4 regions of the Clostridium chromiireducens genome follow, and region 1 is predicted to be linked to each of the others. Evidence: riboswitches for the same ligand, from Rfam matches in the RefSeq annotation. Region 1 holds a riboswitch; each other region holds the start of a gene.
What was found. A riboswitch is a leader RNA that binds a small molecule or an ion and turns the genes downstream of it on or off. The one in region 1 is predicted to bind cyclic di-GMP.
Positions count from the first base shown of each region.

Region 2: linked by a shared signal. The riboswitch ahead of D2A34_RS25160 (helix-turn-helix domain-containing protein) and the one ahead of D2A34_RS11170 (EAL and HDOD domain-containing protein) in region 1 are both predicted to bind cyclic di-GMP.
Region 3: linked by a shared signal. The riboswitch ahead of D2A34_RS11360 (response regulator) and the one ahead of D2A34_RS11170 (EAL and HDOD domain-containing protein) in region 1 are both predicted to bind cyclic di-GMP.
Region 4: linked by a shared signal. The riboswitch ahead of D2A34_RS00690 (phenylacetate--CoA ligase family protein) and the one ahead of D2A34_RS11170 (EAL and HDOD domain-containing protein) in region 1 are both predicted to bind cyclic di-GMP.

Region 1 is NZ_QXDJ01000002.1:1,280,749-1,289,217, reverse strand. Features, by position in the region: gene D2A34_RS11190 (fructoselysine 6-kinase) at 1-690, opposite strand, end outside; gene D2A34_RS11185 (SIS domain-containing protein) at 884-1,858, opposite strand; gene D2A34_RS11180 (GntR family transcriptional regulator) at 2,247-2,957, shown strand; gene D2A34_RS11175 (cupredoxin domain-containing protein) at 3,332-3,592, opposite strand; gene D2A34_RS11170 (EAL and HDOD domain-containing protein) at 4,205-5,419, opposite strand; cyclic di-GMP riboswitch class II at 5,525-5,607, opposite strand; gene D2A34_RS11165 (DUF975 family protein) at 5,700-6,341, opposite strand; gene D2A34_RS26680 (hypothetical protein) at 6,535-6,702, opposite strand; gene D2A34_RS11160 (PaaI family thioesterase) at 7,141-7,587, opposite strand; gene D2A34_RS11155 (PAS domain S-box protein) at 7,655-8,469, opposite strand, start outside.
Region 2 is NZ_QXDJ01000010.1:40,918-49,386, forward strand. Features, by position in the region: gene D2A34_RS25130 (YkvI family membrane protein) at 1-971, opposite strand, end outside; gene mnmL (tRNA modification radical SAM protein MnmL/YtqA) at 1,251-2,177, shown strand; gene D2A34_RS25140 (2-phosphosulfolactate phosphatase family protein) at 2,237-2,956, shown strand; gene D2A34_RS25145 ((2Fe-2S)-binding protein) at 3,114-3,335, opposite strand; gene D2A34_RS25150 (response regulator transcription factor) at 3,679-4,362, shown strand; gene D2A34_RS25155 (sensor histidine kinase) at 4,366-5,709, shown strand; gene D2A34_RS25160 (helix-turn-helix domain-containing protein) at 5,774-6,583, opposite strand; cyclic di-GMP riboswitch class I at 6,859-6,948, opposite strand; gene D2A34_RS25165 (FtsZ/tubulin family protein) at 7,399-8,451, shown strand.
Region 3 is NZ_QXDJ01000003.1:6,622-15,090, forward strand. Features, by position in the region: gene D2A34_RS11345 (ATP-binding protein) at 1-535, shown strand, start outside; gene D2A34_RS11350 (thiamine pyrophosphate-binding protein) at 604-2,235, shown strand; gene D2A34_RS11355 (carboxymuconolactone decarboxylase family protein) at 2,240-2,605, shown strand; cyclic di-GMP riboswitch class I at 2,795-2,883, shown strand; gene D2A34_RS11360 (response regulator) at 2,959-3,315, shown strand; gene D2A34_RS11365 (methyl-accepting chemotaxis protein) at 3,524-5,527, shown strand; gene D2A34_RS11370 (galactose ABC transporter substrate-binding protein) at 5,636-6,703, shown strand; gene D2A34_RS27420 (hypothetical protein) at 6,804-6,935, shown strand; gene D2A34_RS11375 (PAS domain-containing sensor histidine kinase) at 7,088-8,469, opposite strand, start outside.
Region 4 is NZ_QXDJ01000001.1:156,461-164,929, reverse strand. Features, by position in the region: gene D2A34_RS00700 (PAS domain S-box protein) at 1-642, shown strand, start outside; gene D2A34_RS00695 (radical SAM protein) at 920-1,786, shown strand; cyclic di-GMP riboswitch class I at 1,867-1,953, shown strand; gene D2A34_RS00690 (phenylacetate--CoA ligase family protein) at 2,217-3,515, shown strand; gene D2A34_RS00685 (ketoacyl-ACP synthase III) at 3,693-4,703, opposite strand; gene D2A34_RS00680 (methyl-accepting chemotaxis protein) at 4,896-6,428, shown strand; gene D2A34_RS00675 (acyl-CoA dehydratase activase) at 6,644-7,618, opposite strand; gene D2A34_RS00670 (acyl-CoA dehydratase activase-related protein) at 7,599-8,469, opposite strand, start outside.

The DNA.
Region 1 (8,469 bases):
GTCTCCTGCCCCCATAGTATCTATAGCTTCTGTAAGCTTTGCGGGCTGATATAACCAATTATCCTTATATAGAGCATATGAACCCTTTTCTCCAACCGTCCCCACTACAATTTTTGAACCGCATCTTTGTGCCTTTAACATTTCCTGTTTTCTTTCATCATCATTCAAATGGCTACAGGAAAGAAATGAAATATCTGCATATTGGCATACACTTTCAAGGTATTCATCATTCCAACGTACTGAAAAATCAAAAGATATTGGCACATTACATTTTTTTAATGTAGCAAGATCACCTTCAATATAACTATTTAAACTAGTATGAATAACAGAAAATTCTTTTATATATTCTAAATCATTTTCCTCAAAACCCCATGGCTTCTCTTTTGCAATACCACCTTTGTTAGACCCAAGAAATACACGATCTCGATTTTCTAATGTTACACGTGCATAACCATTTTCTCCTTCATATTTACGACAATGACTATGCTCTATACCTAATTCATCCATAACATTCTGGATAAACTCTGCAACTTTATCATTTCCGAATTTACCTAAATACGATACATTCATATCACACATTTTTGCATAAGCACAAAAGTTTAAAGCATTTCCACCAGGATACATAATACCTTGATTAACATACTTATCTACTACATTATCGCCAATACCAATAACTTTATATTGTTCCATACAAATACCTTCCCATCATTTCGTGTAATTTATTATATTTTTATAATTATTATTTTAAATTTAAGTCTTTAGTGATATAATATTATTGGAATCATTCCTTATGTGACATATTAGTTTGCCGAAAATATTATATCACATAGGAATGATCTGTTGCTTTTTAGAAACTTTTTCTACTAAACACTTTAAATTTTAATTAATATTCAACCTTCCACATATATCTACGAGTTGTTAATGGATGTTGTCTTTCATCTGCTAATGCTTTGTTATAAACAGGGTAAATATTATTAAATAATGTATGGTTAAAATAATCGACTACAGAGCTATCAATTTTAGAGAGTCCTAATTCTTTCGCATCTATAACTTCTACTCTTTTTGCATATTGATTAAGAAATTTTAATGCTCTTTCATCTAGAGGTCTTGTGCTACCTTCTGATACTTGGATTACGAAAGGAATTTCTGCATCAGTTATTTCAAATGGTCCGTGGAAATATTCTCCTGAATGTATAGATGAAGAATTTATCCATTGCATTTCCATGAAGATACAAATACTTTCCATATAAGCAGCTCCATAGCCTGCCCCACTTGCCATAGTGTATATAACTGAATCATCCTTGTGATTTTTAGCAAATGTAAGTGCACGTTTTTCAACATGTTTGCAAGCACTTTTTACTATTCTATCAATCTTAGATACTCCATCTAGGAATTTATTGTAATTCTCATATCCTTCAGTTTGATTTAAAATTTCTACTGCAGTCATTAGCGCAACAATCGTTTTCTCTCCTGCTATATCTTTATCATCCCCAAATGCATAATCTACAACATAGTCTGCATGTTCAGTTATTGGTGAATCTGCAATCCATGTTAATGCGATAACTGGAACTCCTGCTTTTTTACCGATTTCTGCCGCCTTAACTGTTTCTGGTGTGTTACCTTTATGAGATGCTACTATTAGTACTGAATTCTTTCCAAATGCCTTTGGTGTATTATGAACAAATTCATTACTATTATAGATTCCTACTTTTACATCAGTTGCTTCTGTTTCTAAAAAAGTTTTTGCTGGATAAAAAGCTCCATAAGATCCCCCACAAGCTACATAATAAACTTGTTTAATTCCACCAACTTCTTTTTTGTTTGCTATAATTTCTTCAATAATATTTTTCATCTTCATGCTGCATTCTCCCTTTTCTATACTTTTCTTTTTTGTTTTATACCGGTATATGTATCTCTTGGTTACATGTATTATAATAATACATTATAATACATGAGTCAATATATTTTTTTAATTTTTTTATATATGCTTGTATTTATTTTTTTATCAGCTCTGAACTTCATCAGTGTAATCTTGCATCTCACGCCCTCACGAACCTTATCCATAATGAAATTAACATATTTTCTGCACTCTATTAAAACATTTGCAGAATGTATTGATTTGTTATATAGAATTTTTCTGATATTGTATTTAAATAGTATTGTTTTTCTTTCCTTAAGTTATAGATTTTTTTCTTTATATGTATTATATTATTATATAAAAGACATATACAAAGGAGATGCAACTTATGATCGATCATGAAGAATCATTACCCTTATATAAACAACTACAAGATTATATTCTAGGTTCAATTAACAATGGTACATTGAAACCTGGCGATAAACTCCCGACTGAATTGGAATTAAGTAAAGCTAACAATGTCAGTCGAGTAACAGTTCGTACTGCCCTTGATTCACTAACTTCAGAAGGTTACTTGATTCGGGTTCCAGGGAAGGGGACATTTATTGCTAAAGAGAAAATCAAAAAAAATGTTACAGAAACTATTGGTTTTAGTGACACTTGCAGAATACAAAATAAAGTTCCTGGAGCAAAGGTATTGAAATGTGTTATTGAAGAAGCCACTGCAGCTGATCAACAACACTTATTATTACAGCCTGGCGAAAAAATAATTAACATTGAAAGAATCAGATATGCCAATGATACTCCAATCGCTGTTGAATATTCCAGATTCCCTTCTTCTTATTCATTCTTATTGCAAGAAGATTTAAATAATAAATCACTATACGAAATTTTAAGAAATAAATATGGCCTTTCCTTTGGAATATCCAGAAAATATATCGACATGGAATATGCTTCTTTTGATGTTGCCACATACTTAAACATATCAGAAGGGTATCCTATGCTTAGTATTAAAAGTACTGTATGTAGTTCTACTGGTGAGAAAATTCATCGTTCCAAACAAATAATACTAGCTGATCAATTCCAGCTAATTGTATAATTTTTTATAGCTTTAAATTCTTTTGTATATAATATTTAATTAGTATTCACTGAAGCTTAATCATTATAAATAACGAAATCAATATTAGAATTGTGCATAAATCAAATCTCTATTATTGACGTTTTGATTTACGCGCATATTCTTATCATTTTCATTTCCACTTTTTCTTTCACCGGTATACGCTTTATATTTAGTGAGATAAAATCCAAAAAAGTCTTCGATGATTTCAGTTAATATAAAACACGTAAAAAAACAGTAGTTATATCCCCCTATACTACTGTCTTTAAAAATCTTTATTTAATTTTCTCATCTTTTCTTATTTAATCCTCTCCTCTTTTCTCCTCTAATAAATCGCCTTTATTTCATGATCCAATTCAATTAATTTCTTCTATAGCTAATAGTCTTGGCTCATTGTCTTTTTGAACCTTTATGTATACCTTAGCCATTTCCATTTGTAAATTTTCTATTACTGATCTAACTTTACATATAAAGTAATATTCCTCAACACCATTAGTGACTACTGCTACTGGATTAAAGTTCCATCCATTTATACCGTCTAGTGCTTTTCTTAGTATTTGTTTATCCTCAATTGAAACCGAATCTTTTATTTCTAACCTATCATTTTCTTTTTCCATAATATCAACTCTCCTTACTAAAGAATATATTATTACTAATTCTTGACAATTTATTGTCAAAAATACAAACTCTCTTTTAATATATTATTAAGAAAAAATAAAGGTTACAGATTTAGTTCTGAACCTTTAAAGATTAACTTTAGCTTCGAGAAATTAATAAAATTAGAATAAATTTTCTTAAAGTTGTCAATCATTATAATGATGACATGATAACCAAACAAAGAGATAGTATTTATTGCACTTTCCCAAATACTATCTCTTTCCTTATATAATTATTTCATGCTCCCAGCTCTTCACATATACTCTGTCTTTTAATTTATCGATTTTATAAGAATACCTTACTCGAAATCCACTATTTAAAATAACTTATGTTCATATTTTAATTACAGAATAATATATAAATGTATAAATCAAAATAGTAAATACTACAACTAACGCTAAATACTTTAGGATACTTAAAACTTTTAACATATCTCTTACTCCTTTCATATACACATTATTGTAATATCATTCTAATTCTTATGCAATGATACTTAGTAAAATATATGTTGATTCCCCATCTACATAATTCGTATAAAATTATTTTTTTATGAATTAAATAAATTAATAATACTATGTACGTAATGTTTCATCTGTCCATTTTACTGATTCTAAATATGCACCCGCAAGTTTGTTTATATCAATTTGCATCTCTTCTGCGCAAATTGTAACCTTTTCCCATTGACCCCTCTCATAATAAATAGCTAGCTTTAGTATTTTATTTAACGAGTTTGCCTCTTCAATTAGACCTTCTTTGATCTCATCAGATAGAAATAATTCCTTTAGAATGACTTCAATTGGACAGCCTAAAATTGCATCCATAACTGAGAATAAACCAACCATATATGCCGAATAACTTCTTTCATTATACCCACTCATATTGCTTATAGCTTCACACATTTTTGCTCTTTGAAGGGAAACTTTTAATAATTCGTTAGTATTGTTTTCCTTTAAATCATTTAATAAAACTACATATAACCATTTTACAATTTCTTTTCTTCCTAATAATGATATAGCATATTTTATAGAAGTCACTTTATTTTTCATAAAAAAAGCTGATGAATTAATCAATTTAATAAGTTTATAAGATATCCCTACGTCTTTCATTATTAAATCTTCTAAATGATTAAACTCAAAGTCTTCTTTATTTATTAACTTTAAAATCTTCAATGCTGTATCTTTGTTAGTCGGAATATCTTTTGTTGATAACACTATCGGCTTACTAAAATAATATCCTTGAAAGTACGAGTATCCTAACCCTAAAGCTTCATCATACTCTTCTTTATTTTCAACTTTTTCAGCCAAAAACTTTATCTTATTATTTACCTTTTTTAATTCCAATATCTTCTTTCTTTCATATCCCTTTGTAATTTTAAAATCTATTTTTATAATATCAGCCATTTCTATTAGTTTCATATATTTTTTATCAAATACGAAATCATCTAAGGCTAGTGTAAATCCTTTATTCTTAAGCTTTTTGCATGCGTTTATAACCTCATCAGTCGGCTCTATATTTTCTAAAATTTCAATCACAACATAATCACTTGGAAGTATGGTTGCTATTTCTTCTTTTATTAATTCTTCAGTAAAATTTATAAATGCCTTCCTATTGTCAGTTACACTCTTAAAATCGAAAGCATAAAATGAATTCGCTATAACATTTCGTGTTGCCTCATCCCCATTGGTATTATCATAAAAATTATTCTGCCCATTTCTAAATAAAAGCTCATATGCAACCACTTCATTACTACAATTAAATATAGGTTGCCTTGCCACAAAAATATCCATGTATACTCCTCCTATTCTAGTAATTTTTTATCATTCATACATTTTTTTATAAACGTTCTTTTACAAATATAAAAAGCCAACTAAAACTAATCATTTTGTTAATCAGTTTTAATTGGCCGGTTGCACAACTAGCTCCAAATTCTTAATATGCCCAAATAAACGAATTCTTCACAGCTTCCAATTGTAATATAATACATATTAATGTAATTTTATCATTAATAATAATTATAATCAATAATTATTATTACTTGTAATCTTTTACTCAATAAATAATACAATTTTATTCATTTAACCAACTATTAGATTGGTAGTAGTTATTCTTAACAGTTAAATAAAAAGATGCCGTTGTTACATTCATGTATGGAACCACCCATAATAAACCTATACCTAATGTAATAATCCCTAATATTATCCACCCTAAAAAACTAAGTAAAAGCACAAAATATTTGAATTTATATCCTTTCATCATTCCAGCACTTTCTTTTAGACATTGAATAACAGACTTACTATTATCATCAGCTAATATATAATAAGATTGTGAAAACATATAACTAAATATAATACCCGGTATTATTAATAAAATAGTCCCGATCAATATTATTATTCCTAACAAAAAAAATAATCCTATTGCTTTTAATATAACTCTAAATCCTGAAAATATATCTGCGAATTCTGGATCTCTATCCTCATAAGCATAATTTAATGAAAATCTACACATCCCAATACTCATTACAGTACTAACTATCATTGATATTATAGCTAAAACGATAGCTAATGCATTATTATTATCCTCAAAAATCCTTGTAATAAAATTAAATAACATTTGTATTAAAAACACAGCTATAATTGCACCAATAGCTATTCCCCATCTTCCTTTTAGCTGATTCCTAGCATGTCTTTTCAATTCTGCTCTATTAATCATTAAATTCCCTCCTCAATTTCATATTCCCATTTAAGTAATTGTATTTAATATAATACCATATTTTCTATAAAACTTCAATTTTTGGTATTATATCGTAAATTTTATATTAATTTATATCTCACTAAGAATAATTATTCAAGTCAAAAAAATAAGGTAAATAAAGTATCTCTACTTAATCTACCTTTAAAAGTAACTACGCTTGTATGAATCTTTCATAATTCTCCATTTTATCCTCTCTGTTATCTTTCTTTATCCAGATGTTATATTCTAAGATAACTTTTTCGATAGTTTTAAGCTCAATCTTTGCGTCTTTTTTTCTTTTCACTTCTGCATACATGTTTATTTTCATTATATTTCCCATTAAGTCATCCCCCCTTTACCTATATAATATTATTAATTTCTTATGATTTTTCTGATGAATTAATTAATTTTTTCTTAAATTTGTAAACAATATCATTATAACATTCAAAAGATTAATCTTTTGGGGCAAATAACTGATAACGATTACTCCTATAATAAATATATTAACATTAATTTATGTCATTTATTTGTCAACTATAAACGTTTTCTTCATTCAGAGCCACAAAAATTTTCGTCCATTTCACTTGGTTCTCCAAATCCTCTGAAGTATTATGTGTTTTAAAACTTATTAATACATCTTTTGAATGTGCTTTTATAGTTTTTCATACCACAATTCCAAACTATAAAAGCAATTATAACCATTGAATGAAATCAAAAATATTTAAATTAATCTAAATATGAAGTAATAAGTGTAAAACCTGCAACTCAGTATGAGTAATTATTTTGACTTTGGATAATCAATATTATCAAAGCTTCCAATAACAAAATAAGAAGCTTGTGCTTGAACAAGCAGCTCCTGGCTCTCATCAAAAATTTTGCATACAGCTCTCATTATATTATTTCCATCACTAATCACTTCTCCAACAGCTGTAATTATATTTCCTTCACGTACATTTTTTATATAACTTATACTCAAATCTGTAGTTACTATACGTTTTCCTAAAGTTACACATGAAACTCCCATTACCACGTCTGCAATTGAAGCCAATGTGCCCCCATGTACATAACCATATATATTACAATATTTATCAATAATTTTTGTTTTATATTTAACCTTTCCCTCCGAAATTTCATCAATTTGAAGATTAAGAAAATTCTCTAGTATTGATGTCTGATATGTTTCTTTCAAATAGTTTTCTAACCATAAAAGATGATGTTTAGTCATTATAACACCTCCTGTAACTCTCTAGCATTTCGCATGAGTAATTTCTTATTTTCATCGATTGCTAATATTATATATATTTTAATATTGTATTTTTTAGCGTATCAATATCAAATGGTTTAGATATATAATCGTCCATTCCTATTTCGATACATCTTTCCTTATCTCCATTCATAGAATAAGCTGTCATAGCAATAATATAAATATGCACCATTGTTTTTATCTCATTTGCCCTAATTATTTTAGTTGCATCATATCCATTTAATTCTGGCATTTGTATATCCATAAGGATTAAATCAAATGAATTATCTTTTAATTTCTCTAAAGCTTCTCTACCATCATATGCACCTTCAAATTCATATCCTAATTTTTCTACCATTGCACAAACTATCTTCATATTTATCTCATTATCTTCAACAATTAATATTTTTTTAGTCTTGTTAATAATTATTTTATTATCTTGTAAATCACAACTTGTCTCTTTATAATTTTTTGTATAATCCATTAAGAATTCAGCTGTAAAATAGAAAGTACTTCCCTTATTTTCAACACTATCAAACCATATATCACCCTTCATTAACTTTGCAATATCTCTTGAAATGGCAAGTCCTAATCCTGTACCATCATACTTTTTGGTAGAAGTCATATCCTGCTGAACAAATCTTTTAAAGATATCATTTTTAAACTCTTCTTTTATCCCAATACCGGTATCTTGTACTGAAAATTCCAAAATTAACTTGTTATTAGTGCTCTCTATTTTTTTGACCTTAAAAACAATTTGCCCACTTTTAGTAAATTTAATAGCATTATTAACAAGATTTATTAAAACTTGATTTAATCTAATCTCATCTCCTATCAAATTATAATTTATATATGGGTCTATGT
Region 2 (8,469 bases), on a different contig from region 1:
TTAGTTATTAGGTTTCCAAATCCAAATTGAGAAATTACAAGGGCAATACCAATTACTATGAATATAGCCTTTTTAAATTTGATATTAAATGAGCGTTCTATAGTTTTACTAATTGAATATATATCTGATACTTCAGTTGAAAACATCTCTAGCCAAATAATTACAAGTAGCAGAGCTTGAATTATATTACCAAATCTATTTGCTACAAAAAGTAATGGAATTTCATATTTATATATATAAGGCTGATTAACTGTTAGTAATAAATTAATCATTAAGCAAAGTATAGTAAGACCAATTGAACCAACTATAATTCCCATAATCATGGTTCTAGTTTTTTTCATTTGTGTACTAAGTGGAACTAAAACACCGGATGCCGAAAGTGTATTGTATCCTGCATATAATATTGTTGAAAATAAGATTCCAGATTTCCTAGGTGGGAAACTAGATATATTATTAAGTGAAACAGAATCCTTACAAAATGTAAAATATAAAACTGTAATTAAAGAAAGAGTGCAAACTAATCCAGGTACAATGAATGAGTTTACTTCAATCAGGCCTTCTGTATCCCTAAGTAAAAAAAAGATACCAACTAAAATCATTATTAATGAACCAATTATTTTTGGAATTCCAAAGAATTGGTGAATTAAAGCCCCACTTCCAGCAAGTATTATTGAGGCACTAGAGATTAAGAATAAGGTAGTTATTACGCCAGTAAACTTACCAAATATATTTGGACTTATTATATTCATAACGTCACTATATGAACTAAGGTTGTAATGAATACTTATTTTCGAGATTATTGAACTCATCAAAATATAAAATATACCACAACCTATGATACCTAAAAAGCTAGATAGTCCATATTGAGTGAAAAATTCTGTGATTTCTTTTCCAGAGGCAAGTCCAGCACCAACAATCGTTCCAATAAATACAGTGGCAACTTGAAATACCTTCAATAATTCCTTTTTCAAATTTATCCCCCTTGAAGAATGTTTCTTTTACTAATTATATAAGCTTTACTTTTGATTTATTCTTTAAATGTTACAATATTTAAAGAAAGTATATTAAAAAGACATAGGTATTTTTTTAGGTTACAATTTATAAGTAACATTCATAATGTACATTTATTAATTTAAAATGTAGAATTAATAAAGAATAAAAATTTAGTTACATAAATTAACAAAGATAAAATTAATATATAAAAAGTGTTGTAGTAAATAAAATGACTTCACATAATACTAGGAGGAAACATGAATAATTTTTGGTCAGGAAAGAGATATCATAGTTTAAACTATTTTTTAAGAAACAAATTTGGAGAAAAAGTATTCAAAATATCATTAGACGGAGGCTTTTCTTGCCCTAATAGAGACGGAAAGATTAGTAAGGGTGGTTGTCTTTTTTGTAGTGAAAGAGGTTCTGGAGATTATGCAGGCGATAGAGAAGTATCAATAGCAAATCAATTTGATGATATAAAAAAAATGATGGCACAGAAGTGGAAAGGTGGGAAGTACATAGCTTACTTCCAGGCTTACACTAATACATACGCACCTGTTAGTGAATTAAGAAGAAAATATGAAGAGTCACTGAATCAAGAGGGGGTTGTAGCAATTGCAATAGCTACAAGGCCAGATTGTCTAGATGACGACGTATTAGACTTATTAGAAGATATAAATGGTAAGGTTTATCTTTGGATAGAACTTGGTCTTCAAACATGCAACGATGAAACTGCAAAGAAAATAAATAGAGGTTATAGATTAGACGTTTTTGAGAATGCAATGAAGAAACTAAAAGAAAGAAATATAGATGTAGTTGTACATGATATTTTGGGATTACCAGGTGAAACCAAAGATGATATGATAAAAACAATAAATTATATTGCTCATTCAGGCGCTAAGGGGATCAAATTTCATCTTTTACATTTAATGAAGCAAACACCTATGGTGAAGTTATATGATGTTGGTGAGCTTGAATTTTTGTCCCAAGAGGATTATATTGAGCTAATAACAAAAGGAATAACTCTTTTGCCAAAAGAGATGGTTGTGCATAGACTGACAGGAGATGCACCGAGAGAACTTTTAATTGGTCCAATGTGGAGTCTAAAAAAGTGGGAGATTTTAAATTCCATAGATAAAGCTTTAGAAGATAATGATATGTGGCAGGGAAAGAACTTTAAATGAGAAATTTTAGAGATCAAATACTGTTAATAGGTATTTAAAAATAAAGGAGGGATTCAACAATGAAGATAGATGTTATAATATCCGCTGAGGACATACATGATAGTAAAATTAAAAATAAGATAGTTGTTGTAATAGATATATTTAGGGCAACTTCTGTAATTATTACAGCACTGAATAATGGATGCAAGGAAGTTATTCCTTATTTAACTATTGAAGAGACATTAGAATTTGCTAAGAAATTAAATAGAGAAGATTATGTGCTAGGGGGAGAAAGAAAAGCAGTTAAAATAGAAGGTTTTGATCTATCTAACTCTCCACTAGAATATACTAAAGAATTAATAAGAAATAAAACAGTTTTATTTACCACAACAAATGGAACTAGGACTCTTGCAAAATCAGTTTCAGCAAAAAAGGTATTTATAGCAGCTATGATAAATGCAGAATCTGTAGCAAAGAAGCTGATTAACATTAATGAGGATGTAGTAATCATCAATGCAGGGACGAATGGGAATTTTTCAATGGATGATTTTATTTGCAGCGGATATATAATTAATGAAATGTTAAAATATAATAAGAGTATGGAACTTACAGATATATCAAAAACAGCAAATATAATATATAAGGAAAATTCCGATATTTTAAGTTATGTGAGAAAAGCAACACACTATACTGTGATGAAGTCTTTAAAGTTAGATTCTGATATCGAATATTGCGTTAGAAAAAGTATTATAGAGATAGTGCCAGAATATGATGGGGAGAGAATTACTTATACAAAATAAGATAGCTAATAAAATAAATTATTAAATAGATGTAGTTATTGAGAGTATGTATAAATAACCTTTAATATGAGAAGAACACATACAAGTCATAAATAAAAAGTATGTGTTCTTCTTTACTTAATTTTAGAACTTGATTTTTATAAATAATCAAATTAATTTAATAGTTATCGTCTTTATGTTTTTTTAACAGTTCATATATTCGAGGAGAGCAATTTCTCCCTTTACAAGCACCGCTGCCTGCTCCAGTAGCGGCCTGAACTTCTTTTACTGTTGAAGCACCATTTCTAATTGCTTCTTTAATTTTAGATCTAGGAATTGCCTTACAAGTGCAAGTTTTTGTTAATTTATCTAAAATAGCTTCATTCAAATTATTATCCATATTAATTCTCCTAAAATACATTATTAAAGTTAAAGAAAATATTCTTTAACTCAATTATACAGTTTAGATAAAAAGTTTAAAGAAAATTATTTAAGAAAGTAATATTATTGATTTTATTTTAATATACTAATTATTTAATTATATGTAATAGAAGCTTTTAATATGCTTATTTAAAATTGAAGGCTATAGATTTTGCTATTTAGAATTTTGAAAACTGCAAAACATGAGGAGATTAAGCTATTATTAAGAAAATTATTATATAATTGAAATAAAATTAGAGGATAATGGAGAAGTTAGTTCATCTACTAACTGATATATGATTATTAAACTAGAGGTGATGATAATGGTAAATGTGTTGCTCGTTGAAGATAACATAGAAATAAGTAAAAATATAGAGGAATATTTTAAAGGAGAGGTAGAAATTCAGGCTGTTTATAATGGCTCAGATGCAATTGAATATCTGGGAGCATATGATTATGATATTGTAATTTTAGATCTTATGTTACCAGAAGTAAGTGGAATGGGTGTTTTAAAGCACATCTCTAAAAATTGTTTAAATACTGGAGTGATCATATTAACAGCTAAGGAAGAGCTTGGAGATAAACTTAAGGCTTTTAATTTGGGGGCTAATGATTATCTAACTAAGCCGTTCTTTATGGAAGAATTAAAAGCTCGTATTAATTCAATTTTAAAAAGCATGGGAAAAGTTAAAAAGCCTAATATCCTTGAATTTAAGAACATGGAAATAGATATGAAGGTAAAAAAAGTGTTTATAAATAACAAAGAGCTAGAATTAAATGAGAAATTATACAGACTTATTGAGTATATGGTAATAAATAAAGGTGTATTATTATTTAAGGAACAAATATTTGATAATGTGTGTGGATACAATAGTGATGCAGCAACTGAAATTATCGAGGTCTATATAAGTAGGTTAAGAAAACAACTATCCGCATTCGGGTATGGTAAGTATCTTATAACTAAGAGAGGGATGGGATATTTACTAGACGAAAGTATAGAGGATTAAAACATGAAAAAGGATATATTTTTATCAACAAAGAAAAAAATTATAGCTACAAGTACAATTGTAGTATTTACATGCTTAATTGTATTTGCAATAATAACTCAAATATTATACTCATCAACGGTTTTAGATAATATAGATCACCAACTTATAGAACAAAAAAAATTCTTTCTTCAACAGGAATCGGATTTTAGTTATGAACAGGGTCTAAACAAAAATGATGTTATTACAAGAGAAAATGGATTAGGCGATAAATTTAAGGATAAATCATTGCAACAACAAAATAAACCTGAAGGTTTTAGTGGAAGATTAGATGGAAAACCAGCACATATCCCTCCCAATTTAATTGTTATTATATATAAAAATAATACTTTTGAAGCCATGAGTAAAAATTTATACTTTAGTGAAGAGAATTTACCAGTGATTCCATTAAGTGCAGAGGATGAGATAGTTACAATTACAAGTGGTGGGTATAGTTTCAGGGGTATAGTAGTTAATAATGGCGAATATAAAATACAAGTTCTTGCTAATATTGATGCTGAAGAACGTTCATTAAGCAGATTAAGAAATTCTATTATAGCAAGTTTAATTATACTTATTATACTAGCAACATTACTTTCAGCATATCTAGCTTCTAAAGTAATAAAGCCAATTAGGGAAGCTTATGAGAAACAGGTTTATTTCGTTCAAGATGCATCTCATGAAATGAGAACTCCATTGGCTGTAATTAAAGGAAAACTGGAACTATTAGCTCATTCATGGGGAGATACTATAGATAATCACTTTGAACATATTTCTAAGATGATGACGGAGGTAAGAGGACTAGAAAAACTAAACAGTGATTTATTACTATTGTCAAAAGAAGATTTAGATTTAGCTGTTAATATCACGAGTTTTAAACTAAATGATTTTATTGATGATTTAAGTGAATTTTATTTGGATTTAGCGGAGATTAAGGAAAAGACCTTTAAAGTAAATGGATTAGAAGAAAATATATCTGTTCAATGGGATTATGATAAGGTAAAAAGATCAATAGTAATTTTAATTGAAAATGCATTTAAATATACTAATGAAAATGGTGAGATAATATTAAGTGTAGAGGATATGAACAAATATGTTAAGATATCGGTAAAAGATAATGGAATAGGAATTAAGGAAGAAGAACAATCTCGTATATTTGATAGATTTTATAGAAGTGAAGCTGTTAGAGGAGAAAATATTGGTGGTACTGGAATTGGATTAAGTTTATTGAAATCAATTTCGAAAAATTTTGGGATAAAACTGAAAGTTAACTCAGAGTATGGTAGTGGATCAGAGTTTATTTTAATAATCCCAAAGATAATAAAGTAAGAATATAACAAAATAAGAACAAGTTAGAATAATGATTTTAACTTGTTCTTATTTTATTAATAAATTATCTAAGCCCAAACAGCCTACCCATAAAACTTAATTTCTCTTTAGTAGTATCCATTTCCTGTTGGACATAATAAGCGCGCTCTATAACATTTTTGAATCTTCTAATTTCATCAATTAAATTTATATCCCTAGAATTAGAAGCTTCATTAAACTTATCAAATTGTAATTTTAGAATATCTTCTAAGGAAAGTTTCTCTGAAATTAAATTATCTATTTTTAGAGATAGCTCATTATATAGGTTATTTTTTTCTTCATAAGCTTTCTCAAATTTATAGTCAATGTATTCTTTTATTTCTTTTAACATATCTTCCTTAAATAGTTTTAATTGATCATTTTGTTCCGATGCGAGGTCAACAATTTTTTTAATGCGTAATTCATTATCTTCTTTAATCTTGTTTGATAAAGTTTCCTTTAAACTACTAATCTCTTTATTTTCAAGATCAATTATCGTTGATATTATTTCTTTAACAGATAAGGAATTACTTTCTTTAACTTCAACTAATTCTTCCAGGTTCAATGGTAGTGATTCACAGTATTTTTGAATCTCCTTAACAGTCATTCCTTTATTTTTCAAGTTAATTAAAAACTCAAGTTTATCTATATCACTATTGGTATATCTAAACTCTTTATTTAAAATTTCAATTTTTAGAATGTTATCAAAAACATTAGTATAATACCGTATACTACTATCTTCTTCCCCTAATAAACTGGCTACTTGATTAATTGAATAATGTAATATATCCCCCCTTTTTATGTTTTTTACAGTTAACTTATCAGGAATATGCATATATTTATCTTCATAATCCATAATATTTTAAACCCCCTCTTTTAGGTTAAAGTAAAGTATTAATTATCGCAGTTAAGTTATTCTGATGTATATTGGAAAGTAAAAGTATAAGAGAAAATTTATATAAATTATTTTTAAATACAAATAGTTTTTTGAAATAGAGTATTTGAGAATATTGTAGGCAATTAACTATAAGATTAGTTGCGTTCAATAAGTTTTCAAAAAATAAAGGTGACTATATAATAATAGTCACCTAAATATAACAAAAGTAAAAAAACATCTTATTATAATTATATTTTGGCAACCTGACAATCATAGAAAATTAAATTTTCCTTAGACTCATGGCTTTGCGACCCTACTTTTCAATAAGTGTGCTAGTATCATTTATAGTTATAAAAAATTATATTTTAAAAGAGCTTGTTTATGTTTTAATTATAGAATAATTAAAACATCTTATCTATAAATATTTTCTAATTTCCATGAAACTCAAGAAATAACTTTCGAAAATAAATATATTTTAGTATGTAAAGTTAACTTTATAATATAAAGTTAGTAATATGTAATAAGTAATATTAAAATTGTACATTCATTAATATTATCGACAGATTATAAAGTGTTTTTACCTTATTCGATTATATTACTTATTTTAACCTTAAATTACTTATTTATATTAAATATCCTTTAAATATTAATAAATATAGTATAAAATTGTAATGTAATAAAATATTTCTAATAACTATTATACAATAAATACAGGCATATAAAAATCAAAAAATCAAAAAATCTTTTAGAATAGTAAAAAATCCGATATATATTGATTAAATAGGGGGATTATTATGGAAAAGAGCAAAATATTATTAGTTGCATTAGGACAAGGTGCTGGTAACATTGTTGATGGTCTGTTAGGTAGAAATAAGAATTATAATGGATTATTTTTTAATAGTAGTTTATTTGATATTAAACCATTAAAAAATGCAAATATAGATAAAAACGTTTATTTATATCCAGGGACAGATGGATCTGGCAGAGATAGAAATAAATCAAAAGAGATGATAAAAGATAATGCAAATGCAATAGGAACTTTATTAAGAAAGTATCCTCAAACAGAAGTTATGGTTGTTTTTACAAGCATGGCAGGGGGGACGGGATCTGGCGCAATCAAGACGTTCATACAGATAGCTTCAGCTGCTATTCCAACTACAAAAATTAATGTAGTAGCAATTCTTCCAAGCCTGACAGAAGATCAACTATCATTTAAGAATACAATAGAATGTTGGAATGACATTAATGGTGTAATTGATTCAATTAGTGATATTAAGTTTGTTGATAATAATAAAAGAAATACTTATAAAGAAATAAACAATGAAGTGATTGAAAGCTTAGATTTAGCATACAATCTAATGGGAATTCATATTGATGGAAATATTGATAAAAAGGATTCGTTTAGAATAAATACTGCTGAAGGATCTGGTATTGTTTTAAAGCTTTATGATGGTTTAAAGGATGAAAAGACGGCAATAGATCTGGCTATAAAAAACAGTGTATTTGCTCAACCTGACACATATGATTGTGATTATTTAGGGATAAATTTAAAAATAGACGGATACGATCCAAATGAAGTATCAAAATGCTTTGAAGTTTATAAAAGCACATATATTACCTATAACAATGATTTCAATATAGTTGTTCTAGGTGGATGTGACACACCTACTGAGTCAATTAAGTTAGTTAAAATGGCGTTAGATGATAAATCTAAAAGAAAATTATCAAGGAGCAGGGACAGGGGAATCATTATAAATATTGATGAGAATGTTGGTAAGGAAAATAACCCTAAAATTGAAGAGTTAAGTGAGTATAATAATGATGAATTAGAATTCTCTTTTGATTAAATATATAATAATATAAAA
Region 3 (8,469 bases), on a different contig from region 1:
TATAACAAAATTAATTACAGAATCTATAAAAATATATGCTGATCAAAAGAAAATTAATCTGTATTTTAAGACTAATATAGATAGCATAAATACTGCACTGGATGATGAAAAATATGAGCGTGTAATATTGAATCTTTTATCAAATGCCATAAAGTTTACACCAGAGGGTGGTTCCATAACTGTTCAGGTCAAAGGGAATAATACGGATAAAACAATAGCAATAGCTGTATGTGATACAGGGGTAGGAATTCCAAAAGAAAAACATAAGAAGATTTTTCACAGATTTGGACAAGTTGAAAATAATCTTTCAAGGCAGGCGGAAGGCAGTGGTATTGGGTTAGCTCTTGTGAAGATGTTGGTTATTATACTGGAGGGTAAAATAGAGGTAGATAGTGAAGTTGGCTTGGGTAGCAAGTTTATTATAACATTACCTATTAAAGAAGAAATAGTAGAAGAAGAAAAATATTTATTCCCGGATTCTGATAATAGATTGATAAATGCTATTAATGTAGAATTTTCTGATATTTATTTTTAAGGTTATTATAAAAAATATATATTAACGAGAGATTTTTTAAAGAGTAATTTATTGAGGGTGATAAATTTATGAAGAGTATAGCATCGATTTTAGTATCAAATTTTAGAAAATGGGGTATTGGTCACGTTTTTGGAGTACCTGGCAGGCCACTTGCATCTTTAATTATGGAATTGGATAAACAGGATATAAATTTCATTTTAAATAAACATGAAAGTGGAGCTGGTTATGCTGCTGCAGGCTATTCATTAATAAACAGGAGAATAGGCATAGCTATCGGAACTTCAGGGCCTGGTGGTACAAACTTACTAACTTCTGCTGGACAAGCAAAGGCTTATCATGTGCCAGTGTTATTTATCACTGGACAACAACCTATGCATAGTGCAGGAAAAGCTTTAGGTCAGGATTCCACAATTTTTGGTACTGATTTAGTTAAGATGTTTGAGCCAGTTACTAAATTTAGTGCAAGAATTGAAAGGGCAGATCAGTTTCAAAGATACTTACAGCATGCATTAGAAAAGTCCTATTTTGGGGTTAAGGGGCCGGTTCATCTGTCTATACCAATAGACATACTTGATGAAGAAATTGAAGAATTTGAACTTGATTTGCCTAACAATATCAGTCAATTAATATCTCCAAGATTAGATGAATTCATAGACAAACTTGATATTGCTAAGAAAAGCGTAATTTTAGCGGGGAAAGGTATTCATTCAAGCCTTGCATATGAGGAAGTTAAAAGCTTAGCTGAAATGTGGAGTATACCAGTTATGACTACGCCAGGTGGAAAAGGAACATTTATCGAAAATCATCCATTATCACTTGGTGCGCTAGGGCTAGGTGGAACAGAAAAGTCAAGTGAATACATTAATCAAAATATAGATTTATTGATTGTAATAGGTAGTAAATTATCTGATATGTCTTTAGTCGGTATATCGAAGGAAAACTATCCTAAAGAAGTTATTCAATTTGATTATGACTATACATTTATAGAAAAATCACTGTTAGCACCTACACTACCTATCATTGGTGATATTAAAGCTAACTTACAAGCAGTATTAAGTAAAGTCGAAGATAGAATATCAAATAAATATAATTTACTAGTAGAGAATTATGAATTTAAAGATAATGTTAATGATAATAGAAAGTATCTTTCAGCTGCTAATGCAATGGAAATAATAAGAAAAGAGTTACCGGATGATTCAACTATATTTGGCGATGATGGAAGTCATTCATTTTATGCAATAAGATATTTTAGAATCAGAAAACCAGCCACTTTCTTTTTTGATGATGTATTTGGAGCAATGGGACATGCTATTGGCTATTCAATTGGTGCACAGTTATCAAACCATAATTCAAGAATCATTTGTTTAACGGGTGATGGATGCACTTTTATGCATGGTACTGAAATATCAACAGCAGCAAATTATAATATCCCTGTCACTTTTATAGTGATAAATAATGGAAGATTAGATATGCCAGAAAAAGCTATGCTAAAACTTTTTGGGAAGGAAGTTGGAACTACATATAATGTACCATTGGATGTTAAAAAATTTGGTGAATCTCTAGGTGTAAAATCATATAAATGTCACAATGAATCAACACTAATAGAAGCTTTAGAAATTTCAAATTTACATAATGAAACAATAATAATAGAGGTTGTGGTTGATCCAGGTGAAATACCACCAACTATGAAAAGGGGATAATAAAATGAAAAAGGATTATGAAAATGGAATTAATATTTTAAAGAAGATGACAGATGCAAACGGAGAAGAAATGGTGAAATCAGTAGGTGAAATATTTCCGGATTTTTTGGATAAAATGATTTCTTTTGGTTTTGGGCAAATATATGCAAGACCAAATTTAGATCTAAAAACAAGAGAAGTAGTAACAATAACATCTCTTATAACGCAAGGAGCCTTTGAGCAATTGGAGTTTCATATAAAAGCAGCTATAAAGGCAGGATTAAAAAAAGAAGAAATTTTAGAAATTATTTTACATTGTGCGGCATATGCAGGATTTCCTAAGGCCTGCAGCGCAATAGGTATAGCAGGTGAAATATTTAAAACTATTTAAGTGTATATTATTAATTTATATATGCAATACATTGTGAATTTAAATGTAATTATAGTCATAATGTACCGAAAAATTTATTGATTAGACTGGTAAAATGTGCTATTATGTTAATGTTAGTTACAATTGTTGGCTTAATTGTTAAGTTTCAATAATTGGTTTATAATAAAAGTTAATATTTAATGAGTAAAGAAGTGTAAATAGCAAATCCATTGAAAGGTGGAGACGCAAAGCCATGAGTCTAAAGCAACGTTAATTGCCATGATAGTCAGGTTGCCAAAAATTATGATAGTTTATTCATGGCAGGCAATATCTTTATTGCCTGCTTTTTTTATAATTAAGGAGGATTTATAATAATGAAAAGAGTTCTTATAGTTGATGATGCGGCATTTATGAGAAATGTTTTAAAGACGATACTCGAAAATGGTGGATTCGAAGTGGTTGGTGAAGCACAAAACGGAGCTATCGGAGTAAAAAAATATGAGGAGTTAAATCCTGATCTTGTTACAATGGACATTACAATGCCTGAAATGGATGGAATAAGTGCTTTAAAAGAAATTAAAAAAATTGACTCTAATGCAAAAGTGGTTATGATATCATCAATGGGACAAGAAGCAATGATTCGTGAATCTGTAACAGCTGGAGCTAAGTCGTTCGTAGTAAAACCTTTTAATGAAAATATAGTTATAAAAACGTTAACTAATTTGTTTTAAAGTTGACAAGAAAAAAATAACAATATATAATGGCAATATAGTTTAGTGTGAATAAATAAATTTAATATAAATAAATTTAGACGAAGGAGTCTTATTTCATTATAGTATGAAGTAAGACTTTTTTGCAATTTAATTCATCAAACAATAATTTTACAAAGCTGAAAGTATTATAAATAGTTAAAATACTTTAGATGAAGGGGAATCTAAAATGCGTTTAAAAAAAATTAAATTTCAAAGTATAAGAGTTAAACTGATTATAAGTTTACTAGGAATATGTATAATTCCATTAATTATTCTAGGTTATGGAGCTAATAGGCAAGCTAAAGCAATTCTCAATGAAAAATTGAAAACGACAAGTCAGCAAACACTTTTAGAAGTAAATGATGGAATTAATAATTACTTCAATGGATTTGGAAGTATGGTTACAATGTTGTCGAGTAACTATAATTTTATTAATGCTGATAAAGAAGAACCATACACATTTACGGCGGCTATGTTAAAGAATATAAAAGAAAGCGATAAAGATATTTTCAGTGTGTATTTTGCAACCGCAGATGGAAAATTTGAAATATATCCCAACGAAAAAATGCCATATGGTTATAATCCTAAAGAGAAAGATTGGTATAAGCAAGCTTTAGAAGGTAATCATAAAGTTATAATAACTCTACCATTTCAAGATGCGCAAACAGGTAAAAGTGTTGTGGCTATAGCAAAAGCAGTTGAAAGAGATGGAAATGTAATAGGTGTTTGCGCAATGAGCGTTTCCTTGGATACTATTCTAGAAAAAATAGGAACAAAGAAGATAGGAAATACAGGATACATATTTATTTCTGATATTGAAGGAAAAAAGATGATAATTAACCCTAATAAAGATTTAATTGGGACTGATTATGCCTCTAAGCAATCATTTTGGAATGCTGCAAAAACTCAAGATACAGGCTTTGTGGCTTATGAAGAGAATAATACAAAGATGTTTGGAGTTTACGAAACCAATAAGGCTACAGGTTGGAAATTAGTAGCTACATTAGATGAAAAAGAAATAATAAATGATACAAATTCAATACTTATTACGACAGAGATTATAGTTTTAGTAATAATTATAATTTCAATAGCACTATCCATATTCTTAAGTAAAGGAATAGCAGAAAATATTAAAAAGTTGAGGGAAGTATTTGAAAAAGCTTCAAAGGGAGATTTAACAGTGTCGATTGTGGCATCTACTAAAGATGAATTTATGGATTTAGCAAACTCCTTTAATGAGATGATAAAAAATATATCAAATCTTATAGAAAATGTTACAAATTCATCAAAAATTGTATTAGAAACTTCATCAAATCTAGCTGGCATGTCAGAGGAAGTAACAGCTTCCATAGGAGAAGTATCAAGAGCAATAGAAGATATATCACACGGAGCAACAAATCAAGCACAAAATGCTCAAAATGGTGCTTTAGAGATGAACGACCTATCAGATAGATTAGATAAAATTAGTGAAAGCTCTGATGAAATGGGTAAACTTTCTGGAACAACTAAGGGATTAGGTGCTAAAGGATTATTAATGATTGATACGCTAATAGAAAAATCACATAAGACTAAAACTGCTACGTTAGAAGTTAATGAGATAGTTAAAGATGTGAATGAAAGTACTAAAATAATAAATATCATATCTGAAAGTATATCGCAAATAACGGAACAAACCAATCTGTTAGCATTAAATGCAAGTATAGAATCTGCGCGTGCAGGTGAGGCGGGTAAGGGCTTTGCGGTGGTAGCGGAAGAAATAAGAAAACTTGCTGAAGAATCGAAGAAATCAACAGAAGAGATAAAGAAGATTATAATTAAAGTACAAGAAAAATCAGATGCAGCTGTAACAGCTATTAAAGCTACAGAAGAAGTAGTAATAGAGCAGGATTTAGCAGTTAGTAATACACAAGAAATATTTAGTGAAATTCTTAGTTCAATTGAAGTTATGATTGATAAAGTTGAAGAGATAAATGCATCTATATCTGAAATTGACAAAAAGAAACAGAGAGTAGTATCAGAAGTTGAAAACATTTCATATATCTCACAAGAAACTGCATCTGCATCAGAGGAAGTAACTGCGTCAACTGAAGAAATAAGTGCTGCGATGGATAGATTTAACAATTATTCAGATGAACTCCAATTATTAGCATTAAGGTTAGATTCTGAACTAGAAAGATTTAATATAAATTAGGGATATTAATATTTTTATATTATTAAGTCAGAATAAATTTCATATTAATATACAACATAACACTAAATATATAATTTTTTTAATTATATAAAGTGGAGGTTATTATAAATGAATATATTGAGAAAAGTGATTGCATTGATTCTAATCATGCTAACCATCCTCATATTAATGAACACCATACAAGTTAAAACATTTGCAAATTCAAATTTTAATAATATAAGAAGAATAAATGTTGCAGTAATATTCCATAGAATTAATGATCCATATATGGTGAGAATTAGAGAAAGTTTAGAAGATATCGGAAAAGACCCTAATAATAATGTTAATTATACTTTTTTTGATTCAAAAAACAATATAGCTATACAAAATGAACTATTAGATTCAGCTCTTCAAAAAAACTTTGATCTATTTATATTAAATCTAGCAGATAAAAGAGAAAATTTCGTTGAAGAAGTTATCTTAAGAGTGAAGCAAAAAGGTATTCCTTTAATACTAATGAATATTTCTCCTGATGTGGTCTCAAAAATTTCTGCTCTCTATGATAAGGATGTGTTTATAATTCCAGATTCCAAGCAGGCGGGTATTGCTCAGGGAAAAATTATTGTTGATTTATGGAAAAAAGATAAGAATGTAATAGATAAAAATAACGATAACATTTTGCAATATGTTTTGTTACAAGGACCGCCTGATGACCCACAAGCAATCGAAAGATCTAAATATGCAATATCAACAATCAATGATTCAGGAATAACGACTCAAGAATTAACTTTAGTAAATGGGAATTGGTTAAGAGATTTGGCGAATAGTTCAATTAATAACTTATTTCTCAAATATAGCGATAGAATTGAAGCAATAATTTCAAACAATGATGCAATGGCTATTGGAGCTATAGATGCACTACAAAAATATGGATATAATAAGGGAGATAAATCAAAAAATATAACAGTTGTAGGAATTGATGCTTTGCCAGAAGCCATTGAATTAATTGATAGAGGTTTTATGACGGGGACAGTTGCACAAGATCCTAAAGTTGTAGCTAAAATGTTATATACTGTTGGGAGGAATATTATTAATAATTTAAATCCCACAGAAAACACAAAGTACAAGAATGTTAATGGAGAAATTTTAGTTCCTTATCCATACGATACATATACAGGTAAGTCAAATCATCCATAAATGTTAGGTTGATTTCCAGCTGGTTTTTTATTTTTTATGGTTTGTTAGCTTATGAATAGAAATTCTAAAAGTAGTAAATACTAGTAGAGAGGTGAGAAAAATGACAAACTATAAATTTATTTTAAATAATGATGACAATGCATCATCTAATGTATCAAATACATCAATGCCAGCAAAAAATAGAAAAAGGCATAAACCAGTAAGAGGTATCCCAAGAACAAATTTATCTTAAATGGTATAATCAAATAAAAGTTTATGGTACAGCGTATATTATGTATAACGCTGTACTTTTCATTATTAATCATTCTAAAATAAAAATTATTATTGATATATAGAGATTACTTTTAATATCTTATGCTTTAAAATATTATTACTTTTTTCCATTTATAAATAAATATCTGAAAACTCTACATTTAGCGCGTTAACTAATCTGCAACCTTCATCAAGGAACGAATCACTCTTTTCATCATCCACATCCTGATTAAAAGGCAGACTTATTTTAAAAGTACTTCCATGTCCTGGTTCACTGACTAATGCTATTTTTCCATTTAAAGCATCAACTAATTTTTTTACAAGAGACAAACCAATTCCCGTTCCTTCGGCTTGTCTAGATAAATTACTATCAACTTGGCCAAATCTTTCAAATATAAGTTTATGTTTATCTTTTGGAATACCAAGCCCAGTATCGGATACCTCTATTATGATCATGTTTGATTCTTTGTCATCATGAAGATTGATAGTAACCACACCACCTTCATTTGTAAATTTTATTGCATTTGAAAGTAGATTTAAAATAATTCTTTCAAGTTTTTCATCATCAGTGGGGATTTTTTTACATTTTATGTCGCATTTAAAGAGTAATTGAATTTTTTTTTGATCGGAATATAATCTTACAGACTGAGAAATCTGTCTTGTTAAAGATACAATATCTATATTTTTTATGTGCAACTTAAGCCTTCCAGAGTTTAATCTCGTAATATCTAACAAATTATTTACAAGCCGCAATTGCCTAAAAGTATTTTGTTTAATATTTTTAATCAAGTCTTTAACTTTATCGGGAACATCGTCAATATATACATATTCAATCAACTGAATTGCTGAATAAATTACATTCAGGGGAGTTTTAAATTCATGAGAAATTAATGATATAAACTCATCCTTCATAGAGAGTACTTTTTCAATTGCTTCAATTTTTTCTTTTTCAGCTTTAATTATTAGTTGTTGTTCGTGTTCTATTTTATTAGATTTTCGAATAAGATGTGTTACATTATGGGCTACAATTATCCCATACTGAAAATTACCGCTATTATCAAAAATAGGTATGGCACTAAAATCAAGATAAACTTTAGAGTTTTTACTCTTAATAATTATTCGTTGCTCTTTTATTGTCTCACCTTTTAGAACTTTATATGATGGTAAATCTTTAAGGGTTAATTTTTTATTACTACGATCGTAATATTTTTGATTATTTTGTAATGTATCACCAACCTTATTAATAGCTGCTATACAGTAGTTTTTTTCTAAGCTGTTAGTTAGAGCCTTATTCTTCTTTACGTAATTACCATTTTTATCTACTACTCCAACTGCATCATGCATATTATCAAATATTATTTCCAATTCCTTTTTTTGATTATCTATAAGTTTGCTGTTTTCTATCAATTCTGTGATGTTATGAACTACAAAGACACCTGTTTCGAATTGCCCGTTATCATCAAAAATAGGTATTGCATTACAACATAGGTAATATTCTTTATTATTATGCACAT
Region 4 (8,469 bases), on a different contig from region 1:
GCCATATTAGGAATTTCCATTGTATATGACGCTGGAAATAAGCCACTATATTTGGTGGGACAAATACAAGACATTACTTTAAGGAAATTTGCTGAACATGAACTTTTAAAAGCTAAAGATAAAGCAGAAAAACTTGCAACTGTGGATTTTCTAACAGGAACGTTAAATCGTAGAGCATTTGAAGAGAGATTTAATGTGGAGTTTAGCAGGGCTGAGAGAGAGAAATTAAATATGAGCATTATACTAGCGGATATAGATTTTTTTAAAAAAGTAAATGATACTTATGGACATCAAGTGGGGGATATTGCTTTGCAAAAGTTTGCTCAATGTATTGTGAATATGTGCAGACCATATGATTTTGTAGGGAGGCATGGTGGTGAAGAATTTGTAATTTGTTTACCAGAAGTAACTAGTGAACAAGCAATCATGATTGCTGAACGTATGAGAAAGGCAGTAGAAAATTTGCATATAAATTTTCAGAATAATCAAGAAAAAATTAATATTACTGCAAGTTTTGGAGTATCATCTTATAAAAAAGTAAATGGAGAAAACATTAATAATCTTATATTGAGAGCAGATAGAGCAATGTATAAAGCAAAAAACAAAGGCAGAAATAGGGTTTGTACTGAAGAGGATGATTAAAATAAATGATAAGAAGTTTTATTTTGGGGCCCCTTATAGAATTATTATACTATAAGGGGCTAGCTCTATATGCACATAATTTATTACCCTAATGATTATGTGTAAAATAGTAGGATAGAAAACTTTATTAAATTTAAAACTATAAATTGATATTACAAGAGATATTAATTTATACTATAAACATAGGAAGAAATATAAGTTAATTAAAGTATAAAAATGCGAAGCAGTTTTATAAATATTAGCTTACTAATAATATAAGTGAAGAAAGGAATTAAAGATGTACGATTATCCGTTATACAGGCCTCCTAGTGAAAGCAATAGCCTTATAATACAGGCAACGTTAGGTTGTTCACATAATAAATGTAGTTTTTGTAGTATGTATAAATCGAAGAAATTCTCTATAAAATCCTTGGAAGAAATTAAAAATGATATGAACCACTTTAGAAAGATATATGAACATGTTGAAAAGATATTTCTTGCAGATGGTGATGCTTTGATTATTCCTACTAAGGACCTAAAAGAAATACTAATGTATGCAGGTAAGTTGTTTCCTGAATGTAGTAGGATTACTCTTTATGGTTCACCTAAATCAATACTTCTTAAAACTCATCAGGAGTTAGAAGAGCTTAAGGCTTTAGGGTTATCTATGATATATATGGGAGTTGAAAGTGGAAGTGATGAGGTTTTAAAAGATATAAATAAAGGGGCAAGCAGTGAAGAACTATTAAATGCAGCAGTAATGGTTAAGAATGCAAATATTTTGCTATCAGTAACTGTTATAGCTGGAATTGGAGGAAGAAAAAATAGTAAAATTCATGCAGTTAAAACTGGCGAATTAATAAGTAATATGGCTCCAGATTATTTAGGCGTATTAAGTCTTATGGCTGAGGAAGAAACTGATTTATATAATAAAATAGTGAAAAAAGAATTTCAATTGTTAAGTGATAAAGAAATGTTAATTGAAATTAAGCTTTTAATAGAACACATCAATATTGAGGAAACAATAGTATTTAGATGCAACCATGCATCGAATTACGTTTCGCTAAGAGGAGATTTACCTTGTGACAAAGAGGCTATGATTAATCAGATTGATTATCATATAGAACATAATAAATTAAAATATGAATATGATAGACGACTTTAACTAATATAAATTTATTGGAAAAAAAGTGATATTTTTGTTGAAAAACATGGAAATAAAGTGTAAAATATACCTAATATATACATTGATAATAGCACACTTCTCGAAAGATAAGGTCGCAAAGCTATGGGTCTAAAGAAATTTATTTCAATGACTGCCAGGCTGCCAAAATGTTGTTAAATGCATTGCATACGCATTAGTTTATCTTTTTGGCGCCTATTAATTAATAGGCGCCTTCTATTTTATGGAAATAGTTTGGATATAGATATGTATATATTAACTACACTTTATAAGGAGGAAGTATTTATAATATGTACGACTATCAAGAATACAAGCTATCTAGTTAAATTATAATCTTGTTAAAATCTAAATGAAAATCATAAATTTAAAAATGAATTCGATTTATTGGGAGTAATAAAAGGAGAAGAGTTTTATGAATAATTTAGAAAAAAAACTAACAAGAGAAGAGATTAATGAAGTTAAGATACAAAGGTTAAAAAACATTGTTAAATATGTTTATGATAGTGTTCCGTTTTACAAAAATAAATTTGATATGATGGGCATAACTCCTGAAGATATTAAAACATTAGGGGATATTGAATTACTGCCATTTACAACAAAGGAAGATTTAAGGAGAAATTATCCTTATGGTATGTTTGCAGTTCCTATGAATAAAATTGTAAGAATTCATGCATCATCAGGGACAAGTGGTACGCAAACAATAGTAGGTTATACAAAAAACGATATAGATAATTGGTCAAATTTAATAGCTGATGTCTTGGGTAGATATGGTGTTACTTCAGATGATGTGGTGCAAGTGGCTTATGGATATGGTCTATTTACAGGAGGATTAGGACTTCACTATGGTATCGAGCGTGTAGGTGCATCAGTTATACCTATGTCAGGAGGAAATACTGAAAAGCAAGTACTTACTATGAAAAATTTTGGAGTTACTGTACTTGCTTGTACCCCATCATATGCTCTTCATATATATGATACTATGGTAAAAATGGGAATACACCCTGAAGAATTAAAATTAAGAATGGGGGTTTTTGGAGCAGAACCTTGGTCTAATGAAATAAGAGAAAATATCGAAAGTAAGTTTAAAATCAAGGCATATGATATATATGGATTAAGTGAAGTAATGGGGCCAGGAGTAGCAGGTGAATGTAATATGCAGGATGGTTTGCATATTAATGAAGAAGACTTTTTTCCAGAAATCATAGACCCAATTACTCAAGAAAGTGTTGAGCCTGGAGAAAAGGGAGAATTGGTTTTAACTACTTTGACAAAGGAAGGAATTCCATTGATAAGATATAGAACAAGAGACATATCATCACTTAGCTATGATAAATGTGAATGTGGATGCCTATATGTTAAGATGAACCGTATATATGGAAGAAACGATGATATGATGATTATTAGAGGAGTAAATGTATATCCAATACAGATTGAAAAAATATTACTTGGTTTTGAGGAATTATCACCGAACTATACATTAACTTTAGAGAAAAAAGGTAATCTAGATCAATTAACAATTACAGTCGAAACGAACAGAGATCTAAAGTATTACTATACACATGAATTAAATGAACTACAAAAAAATATTAAAAATAGATTGCATAATTTACTACAAGTTGGGTGTAATATAGAATTTGTTAATCCAGATACACTTGTAAAAAGTGAAGGGAAGGCTAAAAGAATATTCGATAAAAGGGAAATATGTATTTAATTAAGGATTTAATTATAAAAACAAAGATATGATTTAATAAGGATAGATTTTGTGAAAACTTGATAAAGTATTAAAGTTATTTGGAAAAATTATAAAAAGTAGATAATTAATTATTTATCTACTTTTTATAAAATCATCAATGCCAATTAATGACTATATGATAAATAATATAGTTATTTAAAACTTATATAGCAATGAGCACATGGCAACGCCAGCACCAACTGAACAAAATACTGCTTTAGCACCAGGAGTTATTGGTTTATTTTGAAGGGTTTCATGTAACGCAAATATTGGACTAGTGGTACCGGTATATGCATATTTATCACCAATGTATGCAAATTTTTCTTCATAATTATCGATATTTAATATTCTTGCTGTTTCAATTAAGAATTGCTTAGAATATTGTGATAAAAAGAAATATTGAATTTCATCAAGTGAGAAATCATATTCACACATGAATTCATCTATAGCTTTACTCCATTCAGGGGCAAAGAAATTAAGAGGAAATGGGGTCCATTGTTGTTTTTTATCATATTCACTGGTTGTATTTAAACGCGCTTTAGTAAGTCCACAACAAGGAGAGATAATTGTACTGTAGTATTCAGATCTTGTGCAGTATTTAGAATCTAGTATTCCTCTTTGTGTATCTTCCTCAGTGCATTTTAAAATTACTGCAGCGGCACCATCACCAGAGGCTGGATATGTATATTTACAATCTTCCCTAGCAATAGAAGATACTAATATACCGCCTACCACAAGTGCATATTTTATGTTTTTTGATGTTTTCATAAAGCGGCTCATTTGATCGAGAGCAACAACCATACCGACACAGTTGGAGTTTAAATCATATACAGTATGTGCATTTGATGCTTGTAACTCATGATTTATGATAAGTGCATTAGATGGACATAAATATTCAGGTGTGTCAGAAGAAAATACTATAGCATCAAGTTTATCAGCTGATATACCAGCGATCTTTAAAGCGTTTTTTGAGGCTTCTATTGCCATAGTTAAAGCGTTTTCGGTGGTATTATTTACAATATATCGTTCTTTTCTTCCTAGATTATCAAGAAAAGGTGCGATATCTTTACCTAAGTTTTTGAAATGCTCTATATAGTAATCATTATCTACTTTGTTTGAAGGGTGGTATATACCTGTCCCTACAATATTTACGTTTTTGTATTTCATGAACATTAAGTCTCCTTTTAATTTATTTGTGAAGAAAATTCTATATGAATACTGTTTGTAGAAAAGCAATACTTTTTGTGGAATGTATTTGAAAAAAAGATATATTATGTATATTATATCATATTGTGTAAAGGAATCAATATGATATAAGTTATAACATTTAAATTTATTCAACATATTTGGAGGGATAATATGGAAAAGAAAGAAAGTTTTATAATAGAATTTAATAAAAAATCACTAAAATTAGTATTAATAATTTATTTATTAAGTTGCTCATTATCATTAATATTTTTTAGCGCACTAAAGTTTTTAGGTTACAATGATGACATAAGTATAAGCTCTTTAGCTATGATAGGAGTATTTGTTGTCATTTATGCTGTGTTATTTAGAATATGTTATAGGTCTACAATAACGAAAGATGGTTTTAACATAAAAGCTTTTAACATAACAAAAGGTGTAATTTTATTTATCACTTATTTTCACTACATATTTTTAAACTTTACAATGCATTTAAACTCTTTATGGCTTGTGATTTTCTTTTTTGTTATGCTTGGAGCATTATTTTTTGATGTGAAAATGATTATTGTATCAATAGTGTTGAGCATATTGTGCCAAATAATAGTTTTTGTTCATGATCCTTCGATTTTTCAAGATAGACAGCTGTTTATGGCAGAATCACTCATGAGGATTATTACTATTTTATTAACGTTAACGGCAATTCTTTTAATTGTATATTTTTCATCGAGATTATTAAAATCTATTGAGGAGAAGGAAATAGAAATAGGAGAAGAAAATCAAAAGCTCATAAGTTTATTTGAAAATATGTCTAAATTTTCTTCTAGTATTTTAGAGTCAAGTGAGAATTTGAGCGCCGCAATCGAAGAACAGACAAGCTCTCTTTTAGAAGTATCAGGAACAAGTCAAGCTTTATCTGATGATTCAAATGAAATGCTTATTAAATCAGATGGTAATAAAGATAATTTAAATGCGTTACTCAACGCTAATGAGGTAGTGGTAAGTAAAACTAAGGATAGTGAAGATAAGATAAAAGATCTTATTAATATTACGAATAATAACCAGAAGTCTTTAGATGAAACTATTACAATTATTAGAGATATAAAAAATAGTATAGAAGATACTTTTCAATCAACAAAAGATTTAGAACATAAATCAAGACAAGTAGATGAGATATTAACACTTATTGGTGATATATCAGAACAAACAAATCTTCTTGCATTGAATGCGTCAATTGAGGCTGCTAGAGCAGGGGAATATGGTAAAGGTTTTGCTGTAGTGGCAGAAGAGATAAGAAAACTGGCTGAAGGAACAAAGGAATCACTTAATCAAGTGAGTTCAATAGTTAATGAATTGAAATATAAAATTAATACCGTTCAAGAGCAAATGAATGATAATAATGAAAAATCGCAAAAAGGGGATAGTATTCTCAATGAAACAGTTAAAGGGTTAACGATGATGAATACTAATTTAAAATCATTTACGAATAATATTATGGATATAGGTAATGCATCTGAAACCTTATTGACTAAAGCTAAAGGCTTAGTTGAATCAAATGAAGAAATATTTAATATAACAAAAGATACAATACCAAAATACGGAATAGTTACAGAGCAGATAGCTCAAAGTGCATCTACAAGTGAGGAAATCGAGGCTAATATAAATGAGCTTAGGAATATCGCCGAGAGTATGAATAGGCTTACTGAGTAGAGTTATGTAGACTTATAAAATATCTGGAGTAACTTCTAGTTCTAAGCTAGAAGTTACTCCTTTAATATTAGGTGGATATTTGAAGAGGCATATTAAAGTTAAAATTAGATTATAAGATCAAGACGCAAAAGATTCTGGTAAAGAATCTAAAGAGAAATGGTTTCCTAATTATCACAAGTGTTGGAGATCATTTCTCTTTTTAATTCCATACTCAATTATGCGCCTCTACCTACATTTTCAGTCATAGTTGAAGTCCATTTTCCGCATCTATCACCGAAACAACCTATTATTGAATCTCCATTTTTTATTCTTACCACTTCGCATCTATTAGAGCAGCCTTCACATTCAAAGCTATTGGAGATAAATTTAGACTCAGCTATATCAAAACCTCTAAAATTAGTTGCACCAGTTTTGGCAACAGTTTCCTTAGCAATAATGGCAGCACCTATTGCTCCCATGACATTATAATGCTCAGGAACATATACTTCACAGCCTAGAGCTTTTTCAAAGCATGCCTTCATTCCTTTATTAGCAGCTACACCACCTTGAAAAAATATCTTAGGACAGATTTCTTTCCCTTTTCCTATATCATTTAAGTAATTTCTAACGAGAGCTTCACACAATCCATTTATTATGTCACATTCGTTGTAGCCAAGCTGTTGTTTATGAATCATGTCTGATTCAGCGAAAACCGCACATCTTCCAGCAATTCTTAAGGGCGTAGTTGATTTTAGTGCATAATCGCCAAAGTCTTCTATAGGTATACCTAAACGTTCTGCCTGCCTATCTAGAAAAGATCCGGTTCCTGCTGCACATACATTATTCATTGCAAAATCTATAGCAACACCATTTTTTAAGATTATAATTTTTGAATCCTGTCCGCCTATTTCTAAAATTGTTCGAACGTCTTCATCAATTGCTAGCGCAGCACACGCATGAGCTGTTATTTCATTTTTTACAGCATCGGCACCCAGTACAGATGAGGAAATATGTCTTCCACTTCCAGTGGTTCCAACTGCTTCTATTTGTTCATCATGATATTTTTCCTTTAAAATTTTAAAACCTTCTTGAATAGCATTTATTGGTTTACCTTTTGTTCTTAAATATAATTTTTCAACAACATCAAAAGTTCTGTTTAATACAACAATATCAGTACTTACTGAGCCAACGTCAACACCTAGATAATACATTTTGTTTTCTCCTTTCTAATAAATCTAAAAATGCTTCTATTCTAGTAACATATCCAGTTTCTCCAGTCATTTCATCAACAACAAGCGTAAGAATGGGAAAGTCCTTATCTCTGGATATTGTAGGAAGGAGAGCTTTGCATACAATTTCAGGCATACATCCCATTGGGAATATTTGAATAGCGCCATCAAATCCTTCTTCAGTAGCCATTACCGTTTCTCCAATACATTCTCTAGCGTGACCGCCAATATACAATGGGAGATATTCTTTAGAAGCTTTCCTCATGTCCAGCGAATTTAATCCAAACACTGACATAAATGAATCCTTTGCCCACCAACTTGGAGTGAGTCTTCTCTTTGTAGAAACACCATAATCCATAAGTTTATCTTCAATATAAAGATTTGAAAAAGGTTCAATTATAGTATATATCTCACCAATTATAGCTATTTTTATAGGTTCTTTATCTTTGCATAATTCTATTGAATTAAACTTTCTATAATAATAATTTAATATTTTTATCATTTCATCAGGACTGGTACTTTTTATCGCATCGGATTTACATTTATTTAATAGTTTTTTACATTCACTCTTATTTCTCTCATATCCAGCTAGGTAGTGTGCCTTTGCTTCTATTTTATCTATTAGGTTTAAAACTTTAAAGCCTACACGTAACGAGTTTAATTTTTGAACAGTAGATTTTTTGCTGTTTGATGAAATTAACGATATTCTGTTTAGGAACTCTTTTGTTCCAATTGCTGAGGGCTTATCTAGCACAACAAAATTCAAGTTATGTCCTAGCTTTTTCAGGGTATTTATTTGTAATTCACAATATTCACCATATCGACAAGGTCCA